One region of the Granulicella pectinivorans genome, then DNA from elsewhere that is predicted to be linked to it. Evidence: riboswitches for the same ligand, from Rfam matches in the RefSeq annotation. Region 1 holds a riboswitch; the other holds the start of a gene.
The links. A riboswitch is a leader RNA that binds a small molecule or an ion and turns the genes downstream of it on or off. The one in region 1 is predicted to bind cobalamin.
Positions count from the first base shown of each region.

Region 2: linked by a shared signal. The riboswitch ahead of BM400_RS14380 (ribonucleoside-diphosphate reductase subunit alpha) and the one ahead of BM400_RS16505 (TonB-dependent receptor) in region 1 are both predicted to bind cobalamin.

Region 1 is NZ_FOZL01000001.1:4,104,047-4,112,768, reverse strand. It holds gene BM400_RS16515 (cobyrinic acid a,c-diamide synthase CobB) at 1-22, shown strand, start outside; gene BM400_RS16510 (ABC transporter substrate-binding protein) at 19-879, shown strand; cobalamin riboswitch at 904-1,081, shown strand; gene BM400_RS16505 (TonB-dependent receptor) at 1,201-3,594, shown strand; gene BM400_RS16500 (FecCD family ABC transporter permease) at 3,579-4,685, shown strand; gene BM400_RS16495 (ABC transporter ATP-binding protein) at 4,682-5,440, shown strand; gene BM400_RS16490 (hypothetical protein) at 5,437-6,255, shown strand; gene BM400_RS16485 (cob(I)yrinic acid a,c-diamide adenosyltransferase) at 6,252-6,827, shown strand; gene bluB (5,6-dimethylbenzimidazole synthase) at 6,854-7,516, shown strand; gene BM400_RS16475 (cobyric acid synthase) at 7,513-8,722, shown strand, end outside.
Region 2 is NZ_FOZL01000001.1:3,624,764-3,632,294, reverse strand. It holds gene hpt (hypoxanthine phosphoribosyltransferase) at 106-684, opposite strand; gene BM400_RS14385 (prolipoprotein diacylglyceryl transferase) at 805-1,665, shown strand; cobalamin riboswitch at 1,893-2,081, shown strand; gene BM400_RS14380 (ribonucleoside-diphosphate reductase subunit alpha) at 2,180-5,020, shown strand; gene BM400_RS14375 (ribonucleotide-diphosphate reductase subunit beta) at 5,054-6,127, shown strand; gene BM400_RS14370 (M48 family metalloprotease) at 6,132-6,818, opposite strand; gene BM400_RS14365 (hypothetical protein) at 6,980-7,522, opposite strand.

The DNA of each region.
Region 1 (8,722 bases):
CAACACGATGGTGACCGCGTGAAATCTCTCTCGACCCTCCTGCTTCTCTTCGCGCTCATCCCTTTGCCATGTGTTGCCAGCCGTGTCGTTACGGATGAGACCGGTCGCCGCGTCACCGTGCCGGACCATCCGCATCGCATCATCTGCCTGGTCCCCAGCATCACGGACGATGTCTTTTCCCTCGGCGCCGGCGACGATGTCGTAGCCGTCTCGGACTACGTCCGCTTTCCCGCCGAAGCCCAGAAGAAGCCCAGCGTAGGCTCCATCATGGCGCCTTCCATCGAGACCATCGCCTCGCTGCATCCCGATCTGATTCTCGGAATCCCCAAGGCCAATCCCCAGGCCTCACTCGATCAGATGCAGGCCATGGGCATCCCCGTGTTTCTCGTCGACCCTCACGGGCTTGCCGGTATCTTTCGCTCCATCACATCGCTCGGCATCGCCCTCAACCGCGAATCCCAGGCAACGGCTCTCACAACGCGCCTGCAACAGCGTATCGATGCCGTACGCGCAAGTGTCCGTGGAAAGCCTGCCGTGGCGGTCCTGATGCCGGTCTGGTACGACCCCGTCATCACCATCGGCAAGGGAGCATTCATCACGGAGATCATCGAAGCAGCGGGCGGCCGCTCCATCACCGCCGACATCCCGCAGGAGTGGCCGCACATCAGCATGGAAACGGTCATCGCGCGCGCGCCGGAAGCGCTTCTTCTGGTGCGCGATGGCAAAACCAACTTCGATGTGCTCAAGGACAAGCCAGGATGGGAGAATCTGACCGCCGTCAAACAACGGCGCGCCTACTACGTGGATCGCCGCATCGACTTTCCAAGTCCCGTTGCGATCGACGCACTGGAGGATCTGGCCAAACAATTTCATCCGTAGTTGAGAGCTCATCCTCAACCTTCAACCGCAACAACTCAGCAGAGTGTCGGGAAGCGCGGTGCAAATCCGCCACTACCCCGTAACTGTAAGCGTCGAGAAATCATGCACGGACGAGCAACGCCACCTGGCCCAACGGCTGGGGAAGGCAGCATGACTTCGAGGACACGCAAGCCAGGAGACCGGCTCTGCTGCCACCAGATTCCGAGGGGAAAAATGTCGCAAAAGCACCGCATCGCATGGGCAACCGTCACTCTTTTAAGTAGCTTTCTACCGCTTTCTTGCACTCTGAAAGCGCAAACACCGCCGGACAGAATCATGGAGATGCGCGGTACCGTATACGGCGTCATCAAAGACCCATTGGGAGCGCTCGTGGCCAACGCCAAAGTGGAGCTGCTGAACAACAAACACGTCGTCGTCGCCGAGACCATCGCAGGCCCCGACGGTAGCTTCCGCCTGTCCGTTCCAACGTCCGGCCGCTACGGACTGCGCTCCAGCGCCACGACCTTCGCCCCCACCCTGACGCCCTCGCTCTTCCTCTCCGCAAAGGAATCGACGAAATTCGACATCACGCTCTCGACCCCCACGCTGACCCAGCAGGTCACCGTACTCGCAACGGGCACCCCCACACCACTGGCGCAGATCGCCGCCCCCATCACAGTGCTGACCTCCAGTCAGTTTCCGCATGCGAACGATATCCAGGAGCCTCTTCGCTATGTGCCCGGGGCGCAGGTCACCCAGACCGGACAAGCCGGCGGCACCACCGGTCTGTCGCTGCGCGGTGGCGCAACCAACACGTCGAAGGTCTTGATCGACGGCGTTCCTGTCAACGACATCGGCGGAGCAACCGAGTTCGCGAACATCGCTACCACCGGCATCGGACGTCTCGAAGTCCTGCGCGCCCCCAATAGCGCGCTCTACGGCTCCGACGCACTCGCCGGTGTCGTGCAACTGACCAGCAAGCGCGGAACCACACCTCTGCCGCAGCTTGACTACTCCGCCGAAGGCGGCAACTTCAGCTCCTATCGACAGGAAGCAGCACTCAGCGGAGCCGCTCACGCTCTTGATTATTTCGCCGACTTCGGCCGCCAGGACACCCACAACTCCATCCCCGGCAACGCCTTCCACAATGCCACCTTCGCCGGGAATGCAGGCTACCAGCTCAACGCAACCACCGATGTTCGCTTCACCTACCGGCATCTCGCTGCCTCCGGCGGCAAGCCCAATGCCTATCTGCTCTACGGCATCGCCGACGCGGCAGGATCGAAGGAGCAGGACCAGGTGGTCAGCGGAGTGCTCAACCAGCAGACGACCCCACGCTGGCACAACCTCCTGCGCTACGGCTCATTGCGTCTGAACTACGAGTACTCCGACTACGCGCCCACCGGCATTCCTCTCCTCAACTCCAACGGAACCGTGAAGTATTATCTCGGTGCGCCAGTCACCATCCGTGGCGCGAACGGCTACTCCGTCAGCGGTCAGGCCATCTTCCAGCGACCCACCACAACCTTCCCCAACTTCTCCACCAACCACACCAGCCGCGACTTCGTGTACGCGCAGTCGGACTTCCGCCTCGATGCCCACACGCTCTTCCTCGGTGGCTTCAAATATGAAGCGGAACGTGGCTCAAGCGCATCCACCGGCAGCCCCACCGGGTACGCTGACCGTGGCAACTACAGCTACGTCATGGAAGTGCAAGGTGACATCCGCAACCGTGCGTACTACACAGTCGGCACCGGCCTTGAGAAAAATGGCGTATATGGCTTCGCGGCAACCCCGCGCGCATCGCTCGGCTACTATCTGGTGCGGCCCGGCGGCGACGCCTTCCTCTCCGGCACCAAGCTCCACGCCAACTTCGCCAAGGGTATCAAGGAGCCAAGCCTGTACCAGCAGAACAATTCCTTGTTGGCTCTGCTCGCCGCGAGCGCCGCAACCAGCCCCTTGATCACGCAGTTCAACATCGGAACCGTAGGCCCTGAGACATCGCGCTCCTACGACGGTGGCCTCGATCAGGAGTTCGCACGCGGCCGCGTCCGCCTCGGTCTCACCTACTTCCACAACGAATACGGCAATACCCTTGAGTTCCTCTCGCAGACTGCACTCATCAGCTTCGGCGTTCCAGCCGCGGCATTGCCGAACGTGTCCGGAGCCTATGTCAACTCGCTCTCCTATCGCGCCCAGGGCCTCGAAACCGAGATCGAGGCAAAGCTGGGCAAGCACCTCCTCGCCCGCGGAGGCTATACCCTCCTCGACGCCAAGGTGCAGAACTCGTTCGCCAGCAGCGCTCTCAAGCCGGTATTCAACACCGCCTATAACTTCGGCGCGATCCCCATCGGCGCCTCGGGTCCGCTTAAGAACAACCGCCCCTTCCGCCGTGCTCGAAACTCCGGATACTTCGGCCTGCAGTACACGCAGTCGCGCTTCACCGCCGCGCTCAACGGAACGCTCGTTGGCTACCGAGACGACAGCGACTTCCTCTCCACCGACCCCAACGGCAAGACCTCTCTGCTCCTGCCGAACCAGAACCTCGATGGCAGATACCAGCGCCTCGAGTTCACCGGCGACTACCACGTCACGCACCGCCTCACCGCCTACGCTGAGATCCAGAACCTCCTCAGCGAGCGTTACAGCGAGGCCTTCGGATATCCGGCTCTCCCGCTCAACTTCCGCGCGGGCTTCCGTGTCTCGATTGGAGGAGAGTCGTGGAAGCTGAAGTAACCAGGGTCGCGATCACCCCCTTGAGCTCCGTCCAGCATGGACGGAGCGCAAGGGGCGTGCCGCCAGTACAGCAGGACAAGGGCAGGGCAGTGCATCTGCCCTTCATCCTCGTTGCGCTCGCGATCCTTCTCGGTGCGGAGATCCTCATCTGCACCACCTATGGCGCCGTGCATATTCCTCTGCATGCGCTCTGGCATACCCAGTCCTTGACTGAAACCCAGCACATCATCCTCTTCACAATCCGTCTTCCTCGCGTCCTTGCCTCGGCAGTTGTGGGAGCAGCGCTCGCTGTCTCAGGTCTCATGTTCCAGGGGCTGTTTCGCAATCCCATGGCCGACCCCTACATCATCGGTTCATCCGGCGGAGCCGTCGTCGGCGGATGCATCGGCATCCTCTTCCTCTCGCAACTGACGATCTTTGGCTTCTCCGCCACGGCCCTGCTGGCCTTCCTCGGCTCCGTGCTCACCATGGGAGTCGTGTACTCCCTGGCCCGCGCGCGCGGACGCACGAATGTGGTCACGCTCCTCTTGGCCGGCTTCGCCATGAGCACCATGCTTTCGAACTCTACCTACGTCTTCGAGATCTTCGACCCCAACCCAGCATCGGGTACACGCGCGTTGAATGCATGGCTCCATGGCATCATCGGCATCCCGCACTGGTCGCAGTTAGGTGTAACCACCGGCATCTTGGTCTTCTCGATGTTCGCCGCCTACCCGCTCATGCGGCAACTCAACACCCTCTCGCTCGGAGACGAGTACGCCCACCACCTCGGCATCCGCGTCGAATACACACGCCTCTGCATCATCCTCGTGGCCTCGCTCCTTACGGCAGCGGCAGTGTCGCTTGGCGGCCTCATCAGCTTCGCCGGCCTCATCGTTCCACACGTGGCAAGGCTGTTCCTGGGACCGGACCACGTCCGCCTGCTTCCCGTCACCGCGCTAGCCGGAGCCATCTTCCTCGTCTTGACCGACACCTTCGCACGCACCCTCTTCGCGCCCACTGAGCTTCCCGTCGGCGTGCTCATGGTCTTCCTCGGCGGCCCATTCTTCCTCTATCTTCTCCGTAAGAGCAAGCGGGAGTACGTCCTATGACTCCCATCATGTCGGTCGACGCCGTCAGCTTCAACTACGCCGGACGCAGCATCCTCGATCATCTCTCGTTCACGCTCACGGAACGCACGAGCGCAGCCTTGATCGGACCGAACGGTGTCGGAAAGACCACGCTCCTCCGCATCCTTGCAGGCACGCTGCTTCCAACATCAGGCAGCGTACGGCTCGATGGAGTCCCTATCGCCTCCTATGCCGCGAAAGCTCGCGCGCAACGCATCGCCATGGTGCCGCAGCAACTCGACGTCCCCTTCGCCTTCACCGTGGAGCAGGTCGTCGAGCAGGGTCGTACGCCATATCTGGGCCGTCTGCGTGGATTCACCATGACCGATCGCAAGGCCGTAGACCGTGCCCTGTCGCTCGCGGATGTTTCCGGCCTGCGCAACCGCATCTTCAACGAACTTAGCGGCGGCGAGCGCCAGCGAGTCAAGGTAGCCCTTGGCCTCGCGCAGGAGCCGCGTCTTCTTCTCCTCGACGAGCCAACCCAAAACCTCGACATCGGGCGCCAGGTAGAACTCATCGATCTGCTCCACCAGCTCAACGCCGAAGGCATTACCGTCTTCGCATCCATCCATGATCTCCACCTCGTCACGCACAACTTTTCGCACGTCCTCCTGATGGCGCCGGACTGCAAGGTAACGCAAGGCGCTCCTGCTGACGTGATGACACCGCGGCATCTGTCTGAGGCCTTCGACTGCGATCCCGCCCGTCATCCTCTGCTGATGGGAGCTGCCCGATGAACGCCTCGCATGTCACCGTGCGCGAGCTCGCCGCGTGGGGGATCGACGACAATCCCTATCGCCCCACCAGCGACGCCGTCACAACCGCGCTCGACCACGCAGGAACATTCCTCGCAACACTCGCTCCCTTCAAGCAGGAAGACCCGCGTGCCAGTCACATCCCGGATGAGGTAGCGTCGGCACTCGCCACGCAAAGCCGCCGCGCCGATCTCATCGAAGAGATGAACGGTCTCGACTGGACGACAGGCATCGTCGATCTCACCAGGCTCGTGTCCTTCCAAAGACGCATCATCCCCGGCGAAGAGAGTCTTCCCATAGCAGACGACTGGTCCTCTCTCGTTGCTATCGCCTTCGGTCCGGTCGCATCCATCGCGTACGATGTGATCGAACGCAAAGGCCCGGTTCTCACGATCCAGACAGAGAACCCCAACCTCCAGTTCCGCGCCGGCAACACCATCGAAACGCCTCTCGTGCTCCATGGTGGCAGTCCCTTCTTGGAGGTCGCCCAGTACCATGGCCGCTGGTTCCTTCGCGATGGCTACCACCGCGCCTATCGCCTCTTGCACGCCGGCATATCGCATGTTCCTGCCGTCATCATCCAGGCTAAGACCTTGGCCGAGTTAGGCCCCGTCCAGCCATGGTTCTTCAACGAAGAGACGTTAGGCTGCGTGCGCCCTCCGCTGGTCACAGACTTTATCAACGACACCCTCACGTTGACGTACACCCGGCCGAAGCTCCACAAGCGGTTGCGCGTCACGATGGAAGAAACGGTCGAGCCGGCCACAACCCAGCATCTGAAGGAGAAGACAACATGAGCATTTCAACGAAACGAGGCGATGGCGGACAAACAGGGCTGGCGGGCGGCATTCGCGTCTCAAAGGCTGATCTCCGCGTCGAATCCTACGGCACCGTCGATGAACTCAACACCGTCCTCGGATTCGCCCGCAGCATCTGCAGCGACGCCGAGATCGCAGCCTGGACCGAAACCATCCAGCGGACCCTCTTCCGCCTCGGCTCCGCACTCGCCACACCACCCGAGAGCAAGAAGACGCCTCCCATCATCTCCACCGAAGACGTGGATTTCCTCACCAACCTCGTCCACCAGATCGAGGCGACCGAAGGCATCCTCGGAGACTGGTCCCTCCCAGGAGCACATCGCGAATCCGCCGCCTACGAGATCGCGCGTGCCGTCTGCCGCCGCGCCGAGCGGTGCGCCGTCCGCTTCGTGGAGAGCGGTGGCGTCGTGGCACCCGAGGTGTTGATGTACCTCAATCGCCTCTCCGATCTCATCTGGCTCTTCGGTCGCCTCATCGAGTTCAAAGCCGGCGTGGATGCCCGTCTCCGCCCTGAAGAAAAAGCCGGACCGCGCTGGTCGAGGGCCTGGTAATGCCGGTAGATCCAACAGAAGCCGCGATGGCATCGGCCTACACGCCCGAGGAGCGCGAAGCGGTCTACCGCTCCATCTCCGAGCGGCGTGATGTCCGTCGCGGCTTCCTGCCCACTCCTCTTCCGCAGGAACTCCTCGATCGCCTCCTCGCCGCGGCGCACAGCGCCCCTTCCGTCGGTCTCATGCAGCCCACCCGCTTCATCGTGGTGCGGTCCATCGAAACACGCACGAAGGTCCATCATGCCTTCGTCGAGGCAAACCAACAGGCCTCGCAGATCTATACCGGCGCGCGTCTCGACGCCTATTCTGCCTTGAAACTCGAAGGTATCCTCGAAGCCCCGCAAAACCTATGCATCGTCTGCGAAGCGCAAAGCACGCAGGGGCACGGCCTCGGCCGACAGAGCATGCCGGAGACGGCCGTCTATTCAACCGTCTGTGCCATCCAGAATCTCTGGCTCGCCGCACGTGCGGAAGGCGTCGGGGTCGGATGGGTCAGTATCGTCTCGCCCGATGCCTTGCGTTCCATCCTCACCATCCCCGCTGAACTCATGCTTGTCGCCTACCTCTGTCTCGGCTATGTCGACGGCTTCGGCAACGCGCCGGAGCTCGAGCGACAGGGCTGGGAGCGACGCAAGGCGCTCGCCGACGTCGTCTCCTACGAGCGATACCAGGCCCGGGAGCAGCCATGAGCGCACGCGCCATCATGGTACTCGGCACCAGCTCCCACGTCGGGAAATCCCTTCTCGTCGCCGCCTTGTGCCGCATCTTCGCACAGCACGGCGTCCGCGTCGCACCCTTCAAATCGCAGAACATGTCTCTGAACTCCGCAGCCACACCCGAGGGTCTCGAGATTGGTCGCGCGCAGGCCCTGCAGGCCGAAGCTGCGGGAATCGCGCCATCCGTTCACATGAACCCCATCCTCCTCAAGCCCATGGGCGACATGCGTTCGCAGATCGTGGTGCACGGCAGGATCTGGGGATCGCTCTCCGCCTCGGACTATCATCTGCGCCGCGTCGAGGAGTTGATGCCTGCCGTACGCGAAAGCTACGCCACGCTGGCCGAATCCTACGACGTCGTCGTGATCGAAGGCGCAGGCTCTCCCGCCGAGATCAACCTCAAACAGCACGATATCGTCAACATGCGCATCGCCGCCATGGCAGACGCCCGCTGCCTTCTTGTCGGTGACATTGATCGTGGTGGTGTCTTCGCCTCTCTGCTCGGCACGGTTCTGCTCCTTGACCCCGAAGAGCAGGCCCGCATCGACGGCTTCGCGATCAACAAGTTTCGCGGCGATCTGTCCCTGCTCGCTTCCGGCGTTCATAGGATGGAGCAGCGCCTCGCAAAGCCGTGCCTCGGCGTCGTACCTTTTCTGCAAGATCTGAAACTCGACGAAGAAGATTCGGTAGGGCTCCGCATCGAACCCGGCCTGAAGTGGAAACCCGACACGAACTCGTCGCGCCCTCTCAACATCGCTGTCATCGCGCTGCCGTCCTTCTCCAACTTCACGGACTTCGACGCACTCCTCGCCGAGCCATCCATCGCCCTGCACTTTGTCCGTACCACCGAAGCCCTCACCCTGGCCGACGTCGTGATCCTGCCCGGCAGCAAGCAGACGGTGGACGACCTCCTCTGGCTCCGTGCGCAAGGCCTCGATGCAGCCATCGAAAAACACGCCATCGCGAAGTGGGTCGTGGGCATCTGCGGAGGCATGCAGATGCTCGGACATACCATCCTCGACAGCGAAGGCATAGAGCACGCTGGCACCTTCGCGGGCCTGGGTCTGCTGCCGATCCACACCACCATGCTGGCACACAAGATAACAAGCCTGGCGCACGGCGCGGTCATCGAGGGGAGCACACTGGGTGCGCACCTCTCCGGAATCCCTGTCTGCGGTT
Region 2 (7,531 bases), 480 kb from region 1:
GTCAAAACACCTTCTTCTAGCTTTAGCGAAACCAGAAATCAACGACAAAAAATCCCCCAGTCTCGGATGAGACTTGGGGGATCTTTTTCGACGTTTGCGTGGGCCTTAGTGGCCTACGGCTTCTTCGGGGTAGAGGCGGATGTCGGGGACGTTGCGGTAGACCTCGGCGTAGTCCATGCCGTAGCCGATGACGAACTGGTTGGGGATCTGGAAGCCGATGTAGTCGGCCTCGATGGGGACGAGGCGGCGCTCGGGCTTGTCGAGGCAGGTGGCGATCTTCAGCGAGGCGGGCTTGTGCTGGAGCATGAGGCCGCGGAGGTAGCTGAGGGTGAGGCCGGTGTCGAGGATGTCTTCGACCAGGATGACGTGCTTGCCCTCGATGGGGTTGTCGATGTCCTTGATGAGCTTGACGGCTCCGGAGGAGACACGGGCGCGGCCGTAGCTGGAGACGGCGACGAAGTCGAAGGTGTTGTCGACCTGGATGGAGCGGGCAAGGTCGGCAAGGAAGATGGCCGCGCCCTTGAGCACTCCGATAAGGACGATGGGTTGGCCGTTCTTCGTGAGGCCGGCGTAGTCCGCGGTGATCTGGTCGCCGATGGCCTTGACGCGAGCGGCGATCTGCTCGGTGGAGAAGAGGACTTCCATGACGGAGGGGGACGGGAAGGAGGGGGTCGTCGTTGCCATAAGGTACTAGCGTATCGCGGATTGGGCTGTGGGAGAACAGTGCTTAAGTCTTGGGTCCCGGCGTCTGGCGCGCTTCGGTATACTTGGGTGCTGGGGCTTTCGGCCCCTTTTGCGAGGGTTATGTATCCGTTTATCAATCTGGGACCGCTACATCTGGGGACGTTTGGGCTGCTGTTGTGGCTGGCGGCCGTGGTGGCGGGGATCGTGCTGCACAAGAACTTTATCCGCAATGGCGTGGACGCCGATGCGCTGAGCATCGTGACGCTGGTGACGATCATGGGCGTGCTGGGCGCGAAGACGTGGCACGAGCTGCAGGATGTCCATGCGCTGGTGGCGGAGATGAAGCAGATTGCGCTGCCCGGCTGGTCCCACCCGATGGAGGTGCTGCTGGGCTTCCTGAAGTACCTCCAGGGCGGGTTCGCGTGGTTTGGCGGACTGGTCTTCGGCATCGGCTGGCTGATGTGGGAAGGCCGGCAGGCTCGTCCGGAAGGTCGGACCAGTTGGGCCGCCGCCGTAAGGATGTTGGACCTCGCCGCTCCAGCGGCAGCCATCGGCTACGGCGTAGGCCGCATCGGATGTCTCACCTCGGGCGATGGAGACTACGGGATCAATACGACGCTGCCGTGGGGTGTGCACATGGCGAAGGACGCGCTGGTGCCTCCGACGCCGCCGGACGCGCTGGTGCAGCCTACTCCGGTGTACGAGTTTCTGTTTGCGCTGCTGATTGGCTGGTTCTTGTGGAGGCTGGGCAAGAAGATGCTGCCTCTGGGATGGCTGACCGGGCTTTACCTGGTGCTGAGCGGCATCGGTCGGTTCCTGGTCGAGTTCGTCCGGGTGAACCCCAAGCTGTATTGGGGCATGAGCAACGCGCAGTTGGCCGCTCTGGTGAGCGTTCTGGCCGGGGTCCTGGTGATGATCGTGGCAAAGGTGAAGCATCAAGAGGTGCTGCCGGCGATCCCCGACGAGGCCGTGGCGGGATAGGGTTTGCGGATAAAAAGAAGACGCCAACCGTGGTCGGACTTCTCCCTGGTAAGGGTGTTAGTTTGTGCCGCAGCAAACAAGCCCACCCAACCCGCAGAAGCTATACCAACAACCCCAAATGACCGCATGGATTCCTTTGGGGGGATTGTAGCCCTTTGGTGCGGGTGTTGTCGGCTGTGCCGAGATATCCACAATTGGTAGTTGCTCTCCAGGTGGGGTCGCAAGCTATAGTGGGTTTATTCCATGGTCACTCCTTCGCGGAGTGTGAAAAGGGAATCCGGTGAAAGTCCGGAACTGCCCCGCAGCGGTAAGCAGGTACGAAAGCCCAAGATGACACTGGAGTTTTGCTCTGGGAAGTCCGGCGATTAGGTCCGATCCTGCAAAGTCCGAAGACCTGCCATCGAAACATTCGCTAGCGCCTCCGAGGGGAGGCGAGGTGGCAGCGTACTTTTGTCCTTCGCGGAGGACGACCCGCTGTTTTCTCGCACGCTTCAGAGGCCAAGGAGATTTATCCATGGCCGCATCCGCAACACACGATTTTGGGACCCTTCCTCCCCCTGCCTCCATACACTCCTCGACGTCCGCCACGCCTGATTTTCAGGTGATTGGCCGCAGCGGGAGTCTCTCCGGTTTCGATCCAAGCCGGATCTCGATTGCGATTACGAAGGCCTTTCTGGCGGTTGAAGGGAATGCCGCAAGTGAGTCGCGGCGCATCCACGAGGCTGTCGATGGGCTGACTCGGCAGATTGTCGAGACGCTGACGCGTCGGGCGGGCGTGGCACGGGCGATCCACATTGAAGATATTCAGGACCAGGTCGAATTGGCGCTGATGCGCTCGGGCGAGCACAAGATCGCGCGGGCGTACGTGCTGTACCGCGCGGAGCGCATGCAGGAACGTCGCAAGCGCGAGGAGGTGGGTGCGGCCCCGGCGCAGCCTCGGCTGAACGTGAAGCTGCAGGATGGGCGGACAGAGCCACTGGATGAGGCAGCGCTGCGGCAGGTGGTGGCGACGGCGTGCGACGGGCTCGATGGTGTATCGGTCGATGCCGTGATGGCGGAGGTACATCGGAACCTTTATGACGGCATTCTGCTGCATGAGTTGGGGCTCGCGCAGACGATGGCGGCGCGTGCGCTGGTGGAGCAGGAGCCCAACTACGCGTACGTAAGTGCGCGACTGCTGCTGAACGGATTGCGTGATGAAGCCCTGGGGTTTGTGCTGCCAGAGGTGGTAAGCGGGTCCCAGCGGCAGATCGATCTGCGCTACGACGAGTACTTCCCGGAGTACATCAAACTGGCGATCAAGCTGGAGATCTTGGATAAGGAACTGGGGGCGTTCGACTTGGTGCGGCTGGCGGCTGCGTTGAAGCCTGAGCGCGACCGGAACTTTCAGTTTCTGGGGCTGCAGACGCTGTATGACCGGTATTTTCTGCATCGGGACCGGATTCGGTTCGAGCTACCGCAGGCGTTCTTCATGCGGGTTGCGATGGGGCTGGCTGTGCGAGAGATCGACCGGGATGCCAGGGCGATCGAGTTCTATGAGCTGCTGTCGTCCTTCGACTTCATGTGCTCGACGCCTACGCTGTTCAACGCGGGTACGCTACGGCCGCAGCTTTCATCGTGCTTTTTGACGACGATCCCGGACGATCTGGATGGGATCTTCAAGTCGATCAAGGACAATGCGTTGCTCTCGAAGTATGCGGGTGGCCTGGGCAACGACTGGAGCGCGGTGCGTGGCCTAGGGGCGCATATCCGCGGGACGAATGGTGAGTCGCAGGGGTTGGTTCCGTTTCTGAAGGTGGCGAACGATACGGCAATCGCGGTGAACCAGGGAGGCAAGCGGAAGGGAGCGGTGTGCGGGTATCTGGAGACGTGGCACATCGACATCGAGGAGTTCCTGGACCTGCGCAAGAATACGGGGGACGACCGCCGTCGCACGCATGACATGAACACGGCAAACTGGGTGCCGGACTTGTTTTTGGAGCGGGTTGAGGCCGATGGGACGTGGACGTTGTTCTCGCCGGACGAGACGCCGGATCTGCACGACCTGTATGGGACTGCGTTTGCGGAGCGCTATGAGCACTACGAGGCGAAGGCGCAGCGCGGTGAGATGCGTGTGACGAAGACGCTGCGCGCGGTAGAGCTTTGGCGGCGGATGTTGACGATGATCTTCGAGACGGGCCATCCGTGGATCACGTTCAAGGACCCGTGCAACCTTCGGTCGCCTCAGCAGCATGTGGGCGTCGTCCACTCATCGAATCTTTGCACGGAGATCACGCTGAATACGAGCGGCAAGGAAATCGCTGTGTGCAACCTGGGGTCGGTGAACTTGGCGAACCACGTGACCCCGGCGGGAATCGATGAAGCGCGGCTGAAGAAGACGGTGACGACGGCGATGCGGATGCTGGATAACGTCATCGATATCAACTTCTATACGGTACCGGAGGCTCGCCAGTCGAACCTGCGGCATCGGCCGGTGGGGTTGGGGATCATGGGATATCAGGATGCGCTTTACACATTGCGTATCCCGTTTGCTTCGGTCGATGCGGTGCGGTTTGCCGACACCAGCATGGAGCTGGTGAGCTTTCATGCGATCTCGGCTTCCGTGTCGCTCGCGGCGGAGCGGGGGCGGTATCCGAGCTTCGAGGGTTCGTTGTGGAGCCAGGGCGTGCTGCCGGTGGATTCGATTGAGCTCCTGCAGAATGCGCGAAAGCATGAGCTGCACATGACACGCAGCACGACGCTGGACTGGACGGGTCTGCGCGAGCAGGTGAAGACGACCGGCATGCGGAACTCGAATACGCTGGCGATTGCGCCGACGGCTACGATCTCGAATATTTGCGGCGTAACGCAGTCGATCGAGCCCACGTACCAGAACCTGTTTGTGAAATCGAATATGTCGGGGGACTTTACGGTGGTGAACTCGTCCCTGGTTCACGACCTGAAGCAGGCGGGGCTCTGGGACGAGGTGATGGTCTCGGATCTGAAGTACTTCGACGGAGCGCTGGGCGCGATCGATCGCGTACCCGATGCGTTGAAGCGGCTGTACGCGACCTCGTTCGAGATTGAGCCGACATGGTTGATTCAGGCGGCGGCACAGCGGCAGAAGTGGATCGACCAGGCACAGTCGCTGAATCTCTATCTGGCGCAGCCGAGCGGGAAGAAGCTGGATGCGCTCTATCGCGAGGCATGGCATGCGGGGCTGAAGACGACCTACTACCTGCGGTCGCGGAGCGCGACGCATGTGGAGAAGTCGACGATGACACGGACGGACGGAAAACTGAACGCTGTGTCGATGGATGCATCGGGCGCAAAGGTTTGTGCGATTGACGATCCGACATGCGAAGCCTGCCAGTGAAGCGAACGAACGACCAACCCTTGAGGAGATGACATGCTGAGCTGGACCGATACCGCCGATTCTGTTGAGACAACCGCCGCACCGATTGGGGGCCGTGTTCGCGTCGACGACAAAGCCATGATCAACTGCCGCGCCGATGTGAACCAGCTTCTTCCGCTGAAGTACCGATGGGCGTGGGAGAAGTATCTTGCAGGGTGCAACAACCACTGGATGCCGACCGAGATCTCCATGCAGGCCGACATTGCGTTATGGAAGAGCCCGAACGGACTGACCGAGGACGAGCGGAGAGCGATCAAGCGGAATCTTGGGTTTTTCGCGGCTTCGGAGTCGCTGGTGGCGAATAACATCGTGCTTGCGATCTACCGTCACCTGACCAACCCGGAGTGCAGGCAATACCTTTTGCGGCAGGCTTTCGAGGAGGCGGTGCATACGCATACGTTTCAGTACATCGTCGAGTCGCTGGGGCTGGACGAGGGTGAGCTGTTCAACATGTACCGGGAGGTTCCATCGATTACGGGGAAGGCGGCCTGGGCGATCCAATACACGCAGCACCTGAGCGATCCGTTGTTCGAGACGGGCACCACTACTTCGGACCAGGCATTTCTGCGCGATCTGATCGCGTTCTACGTGGTGTTCGAAGGGATGTGGTTCTATACGGGCTTTGCGCAGATTCTTTCTCTGGGACGAAGGAACAAGATGGTTGGAATCGCGGAGCAGTACCAATACATTCTGCGCGATGAGTCCATCCACCTGAACTTCGGGATCGACGTGATCAACCAGATCAAGAATGAGAATCCGCACCTGTGGACCGCAGCCTTCCAGGCAGAGGTAAGCGGGATGATCCGCTCGGCGGCGGAGCTAGAGGCGGCTTACGGCCGCGACACGATGCCGAACGGCTTTTTGGGATTGAGCGCAGGGCTGTGCGAGGAGTACATGCACTTTATCGCGAATCGCCGGTGCGGCCAGATTGGGCTGACGGCGGTGTTTGCGCCGACGGAGAATCCTTTTCCGTGGATGTCGGAGGCAATGGACTTGAAGAAGGAGAAGAACTTCTTCGAGACGCGGGTGATCGAGTACCAAAACGGCGGATCGCTGGGATGGGACTGACGGCTTAGAGGAGCTTCAGATAGGCCTTCGCCTCTTCCAGTTCGGGGAAGAGGCGCTCCTCGGCCTGGAAGGCTTTGGAGTGGACGCAACGACGGCCGGCCTTGACGCGTACGGGGTGCTTGAGGTGAAGCATCTCGTGATAAAGCAGGTACTCGATCGCGCAGCGGGGGGTATCGGGACGGTCGAAGACGCGGCTGACGACGATGGTGTTGTGGGCGGCGTCGTAGTGGCCCAGCATGCGGCGTGCGTGGTGGGCGGACCAGGTAAGGGTCGGGCGGCCGAGGAGACCGTGGAAGAAGCGGGTGTTGAGGCTCTCGAAGACCTCGTTCAAGTCGTAGTAGTGGCCTTCGGGTTGGGTGATGCGCTTGCGCCCGCGGGTCTGGCGAATGTGCTCGGCCTGCTTGGTCATGGCTTCGGAGGAGACATGGCGGCGGTAGCGGTCGGCGTGTGAGGCGGCGATGGGCTTCTTATAGAGCTTAGCGAGGAGGATGTGCGCGATGGCGTGGTGAACGGTCTCGGGGGCGTGTTCGAGGAGGTCCGACAGACGAACGTGCAGACGTCCTTCGCGCAGGCGGATGGTGGTGTTCAGGGAGGTGAAGCGGCGGAAGCGTACGTCGAGCGGAGGGATGGGGGCTCGGGGGCGGAGCTCGCGGTATTGCTCTTCGAAGATGCGAATTAAGGCTTCAGGCACGGCTTTTGTCAGCTTAACACGGGGTGCTTGTGGAGTTTCAGCGGGGTCCTTGGACTGGGCCGGCGAGGTGGGCCTAGCCAGACGCTGGCGCGGAAGGGACGCTGGTGTGCGATGGGGTTCCGGAGGTGGCCCAAAGAGAAGACTGCGGAGGAAGTCGAGCATCAGTGGGGCTTGGTCTCGTTGGCGTTGGCGGGCTCGTCTTTGGAGGGAGGATGAGCGATGAACCAGGCCTTCTGCTCTTCGATAAGCTGCGTGGCGGACTCGCGAAGGTCACGGACGGCTTCTAGGGCGAGCTTGCGGCTTACGCTGTAGGCTTCATTCTCAGCGGGGGTTTTGAGCGCGGTGGCCCAACGATCGGTGGCGGCGAGGAGCTTGGGGAGGGCTTTGCGGATGTCGCGATGGCGAGGACCGAGGTCGTCGAGGTTGTCGTCGAGTTCGTCCGCGATGGACGTGAACTGCTCGTAGAGGTCGTGGAGGTCTTCCTCGCGGCCAGGGCGGCGAGGCTTGGTGGCCAGGGACTGGATGCCGGAGCTGCGGGCGTCGAGGAACTTGACGAAGACAAGGACACGGTCGTTGGCGACGTAGGCTGAGTCGCGGAGAGCTTCGATCTCGCCTTCAGAGAGAGAGGACTCGTGGTCGCGTTGAGCGTGGACAAGGGCCGGCGTGGCAAGAAGGCAGGCGGCGAGGAGGAGGGGCTTCAGCATGGGACTGGT